DNA from 2 places in the Pseudomonas sp. 3MAES_34.3B genome. Region 2 is predicted to be linked to the other one. Evidence: riboswitches for the same ligand, from Rfam matches in the RefSeq annotation. Region 2 holds a riboswitch; the other holds the start of a gene.
What was found. A riboswitch is a leader RNA that binds a small molecule or an ion and turns the genes downstream of it on or off. The one in region 2 is predicted to bind cobalamin.

Region 1: another riboswitch for cobalamin. It lies ahead of cobW (cobalamin biosynthesis protein CobW); the one in region 2 lies ahead of AC3Z8Y_RS14030 (ABC transporter substrate-binding protein).

Annotation. Positions count from the first base shown of each region.
Region 1 is NZ_CM176960.1:2,402,290-2,404,485, reverse strand. It holds gene cobN (cobaltochelatase subunit CobN) at 1-100, opposite strand, end outside; gene cobW (cobalamin biosynthesis protein CobW) at 104-1,168, opposite strand; cobalamin riboswitch at 1,258-1,467, opposite strand; gene AC3Z8Y_RS10730 (PACE efflux transporter) at 1,485-1,934, opposite strand; gene AC3Z8Y_RS10725 (LysR substrate-binding domain-containing protein) at 2,029-2,196, shown strand, end outside.
Region 2 is NZ_CM176960.1:3,188,303-3,190,498, forward strand. It holds gene AC3Z8Y_RS14020 (bifunctional diguanylate cyclase/phosphodiesterase) at 1-1,029, shown strand, start outside; cobalamin riboswitch at 1,068-1,256, shown strand; gene AC3Z8Y_RS14025 (hypothetical protein) at 1,226-1,381, opposite strand; gene AC3Z8Y_RS14030 (ABC transporter substrate-binding protein) at 1,380-2,196, shown strand, end outside.

The DNA.
Region 1 (2,196 bases), 790 kb from region 2:
CGCCGCTGCACAGGATTACCAGTTCAGCCGGGCTCTGGCCCAGGTCCGCGATGCTGTCGTCCGGAACGAAACCGCCGGGCTGGGTGCGTAGCAGGTGCATCGGTCAGCCGCGCAACGCTTGGGTCAGTTCATCGCGCAGCACGCCACCGTCCAGCGCCTGGCCAATCAATACCAACCGGCTTACCCGGGCCTCGCCCGCAGCCCACGGCCGGTCGAAATGCCGGTCGAACCGGCTGCCTACGCCCTGTACCAGCAAGCGCATGGGTTTCCCGGGGATGGCGGCAAAGCCTTTCACCCTGAGTACGTCGTGACGCTGGACCACGCCTTCGAGCGCCGCCATCAATGCAGCTTCTGGCGCTTCCGGCAACTCGACCCAGATGGAATCGAAGGCGTCATGGTCGTGGTCCGCTTCTTCGCCATCATGGTGTTGATCGTGATGGGTAAGGCGGCCATCGATGTGCGCTTCCGATTCGGCGCCCAAGCCCAGCAGTACTGCCAACGGCAGCTGCCCGGCACTGGCTTCGACCACTTTCACCGCGGCCGGCAGCTCTTCGCTCACTTCAGCACGCACGCGTTCCAGGCCTTGCGCGTCGATCAGATCGACCTTGTTCAGGATTACCAGGTCGGCACTGGCCAGTTGGTCTTCGAACAGCTCGTGCAGTGGGGACTCGTGGTCCAGGTTCGGGTCCTGCCGGCGCTGCGCGTCCACGGCTTCAGGGAAGGCGGCGAAGGTGCCGGCGGCCACCGCAGGGGCATCCACCACGGTGATCACCGCGTCAACGGTGCACGCATTGCGAATATCTGGCCATTGGAAGGCCTGCACCAGCGGTTTGGGCAGGGCCAGGCCGCTGGTTTCGATAAGGATGTGGTCCAGGGTGCCGCGGCGCTGCACCAATTCACGCATCACCGGGAAGAATTCCTCCTGGACGGTGCAGCACAGGCAACCGTTGGCCAGCTCGAACACGCGCCCTGCGGCTTCTTCTTCGGTGCAGCCGATGCTGCACTGCTTGAGCAGGTCGCCGTCGATGCCCAGCTCGCCGAACTCGTTCACGATCACCGCAATGCGCCGGCCTTCGGCGTTATCGAGAATGTGACGAAGCAGCGTGGTTTTACCCGACCCAAGGAAGCCGGTAACGATGGTAACGGGAAGCTTGCTGAGCGTTTTCATGGGTGGCCCTGGCACTGTGGCGGGCAGGCGCGAAGGCACCGCAGGCGGCGCCTGGGCAGGTTCGCACCGGATCACCCCGCCCGGTTGAATAAAAGGATCGGCACGAGGCAGGTCTCCTGGCTTGCGGCGCCCCGGGCAATACACCCGATGGCGGCCTGGCGCCTTCCCGCCCCGAAGGCAGTGGCATTGGCCAGGCTTTACCGCTCACAGTTGCGGGGGCAGCCGCGGCTTGTTACCGCGTTCCCATCTTAGCTTCAGCAGGCATTGCCCCTGGAAGCACCTCGAGGGGCAAGCCTACGCAGTGCCAGCCCACAGGTCAATCCGCGCCGGGGCATGCACTGGCGTTGAACATTGTTTGCCGAGGCAGCCCGAAGGCCTTGTCAAACACCCATTGAAAGCCGTAGGCATAAACGAAGAAGAAGGCAAACAGCCCTACGTTGGTGAGGAAAGCGGTAATCAGGTCCACGCCAAGGCCGTAAGCCATTACCGGGGTGAGAATGGCCGTAAGGCCGCCTTCAAAGCCCACCGCATGCAGCAGCCGCCTGAAGGGCGTACGTGCATGCCAGCCCCGACGGCGCTCGAACGCTTCGAACAGATGGTTGAACAGCATGTTCCAGCCCAGCGCAACGGTGCTGATCACTACCGAGAGCACGGTGGAGTGCCCCATCCCCTGGCCAAATAGCAGGGCCAGGGCAGGTGCCACGAATATCAGGGCTCCCGCTTCGTAGAGCACGGCCTGGACGATTTTGCGTTTCGCGCCTTGCATGTCAAAACTCCCGTGAACATGCGCGCAGCTTCGATGGTTGAGCCCGGCGGTGCAAGCAAGTAGATTTGACCCACCCCTAATGAGGCTAAACCCGGTGTTTGCCCACCTTCCCCTCACCGCCCTGCGCGGTTTTGAATCCGCCGCCCGGCTCGGCAGCTTCGCCGCCGCCGGGGAAGAGCTGTCGGTCACCCCGGCGGCCATTTCCCATCAGGTCAAATCCCTGGAGCAGTGGTTGGGCACCTTGCTGTTCGAGCGCACCGGC
Region 2 (2,196 bases):
ACCCAGCGCTGCCTGAGCGAACTCTGCGAACGGTTGCTGGGCGACTTCACTCCACCGATCGTTACCGCCGAGCACGAGCTTCGCCTGGGGCTATGCATCGGCATCGCCCAGGCACCGATAGACAGCACCGATGCCGAGGAGCTGCTGCGCCTGGCCGATATTGCGCTGTATGAAGCCAAAGGGAGGGGCCGCCACAGCTGGCAGCTGTACAACGCCGAGATGAAGACCCGCATCGAGGAACGCAGGCAGCTGGAGCAGGACCTCAAGCGCGCCGTGCAACATGATGAATTCAGCGTGGTGTTCCAGCCGCGTTTCGATATCACCGGCGCGCGTATTCTCGGCGCCGAGGCGCTGGTGCGCTGGCAGCACCCGGAAAAGGGCCTGCTCAGCCCTGCGGTGTTCATTCCACTGGCAGAGGAAACCGGCCTCATCGTCGCCCTCAGCGACATTGTGATGCGCCGCGCCTGCGCGCTGGTGGCCACCTGGCCCGAGCCGGTGTTCGTATCGGTGAACCTGTCCTGTATCGAATTCATGCGCAGCGACCTGGTCGCCCGTATCGAGCGAACCTTGGCGGGCACCGGGCTACCAGCCTCGCGCCTGGAGGTGGAAGTGACCGAAAGCGTGATGATCGACAATGCCGACGGGGCCCTGGCGTTGATGGTCCAGCTCAAGAAGCTGGGCGTGAAATTGTCCATGGACGACTTCGGCACCGGGTATTCATCACTGAGCTACCTCAGCTGTTACCCGTTCGATGGCATCAAGATAGACCGCAGTTTCGTGATGAACCTCAGCGACCCCAAGGCCAACAACCAGGCGATTGTCAGCGCGGTGGTGGCCATGGGCAAAAGCCTGGGCATGGTGGTCACTGCCGAGGGTGTGGAAACACCCGAGCAGCTCGAAGTGCTTGCCACTTTGGGCTGCGACCAGGCCCAGGGTTACCTGCTGGGCCGCCCCATGCCCCCTGACGCCCTGGCGACCTTGCTCCTGGCGCAGCATGCCGTGACCGCGCAAACCGAGGCCAGCTGTTAACCGGTGTATTGCCCCGCGGTTGCCAATCCTTTCGTTTCGGTTACTATCGCCCCGCCGGTTTCCGAGAGGAACTAACAGGGAATCCACCAGGCCACGGCCTGAAACGGAACTGCCCCCGCAACTGTAGGCGGCGAGCGTGCTCTACACAGGCCACTGGGAACACCCGGGAAGGCGTGGGCACGCCACGACCCGCCAGTCAGGAGACCTGCCGGCCATCCATACAACCACTGACCGGCGGGGTGCCCGGGAAGGGCATTTCCGTGACCCCGGCCATTGCCAGGCAGGGCTTGCGGCCATGTGCTTTCCAGCGCTCGCCGTGATGGCCCAACGCTGGAGACCTGCCGTTGAACATGCTCTGCCGCCCTGCCCTCACCCTGTTGCTTGCGTTGCCAGCGGCTGCCCTGGCCGCGCCGGTGCACTACCCGCTCACGGTTGAAAACTGCGGCAAGGCGCTCACGTTCACTCAAGCCCCCCAGCGCGCCGTGACCATTGGCCAGGCCGGCACCGAGCTGCTCTATGCGCTAGGGCTGGGGGACCGGTTGGTGGGCACTTCGCTGTGGTTCGATCAGGTACAGCCCGAGTACGCGGCGCAAAATGCCAAGGTGGAACGCCTGGCGGACAACGAACCGAGCTTCGAGGCGGTGCTGGCCAAGCGACCACAGCTGGTGGCGGTGCAGTTCGAATGGATGGTGGGCCCCCAGGGCGCAGTGGGTACCCGGGAGCAATTCCACGACCTGAACATTCCCACCTACCTGCTGCCTTCAGACTGCGAAGGCAAGGACAACCTCAAGGGCGCCGACGGTACCCGCCTCGAAACCTTCGATATCGCAAGCCTGTACAAGAGCGTGCGCCAGCTGGCCGACATCTTTGACGTAACGGCGCGTGGCGACGCACTGGTGGAGCAGTACAAGGCCCGGCTGGCGCAAGCGGTTACCCGCGCCGGGCAACACCCGGGTAAAGACGTTTCGGCTGTGGTGTGGTTTTCCAGCGCGGACCTCGCCAGCGACCCCTTCGTGGCAGGAAGAAAGGGCGTGGCAGACTTCATGCTCAGCACGCTAGGCATTCATAACGTGGTGGAGTCCAACGAGGAATGGCCGACCGTTGGCTGGGAAACGCTGGCCCGCGCCAACCCCAGCCTGATCGTGATCGCCCGCATGGACCGCCGCC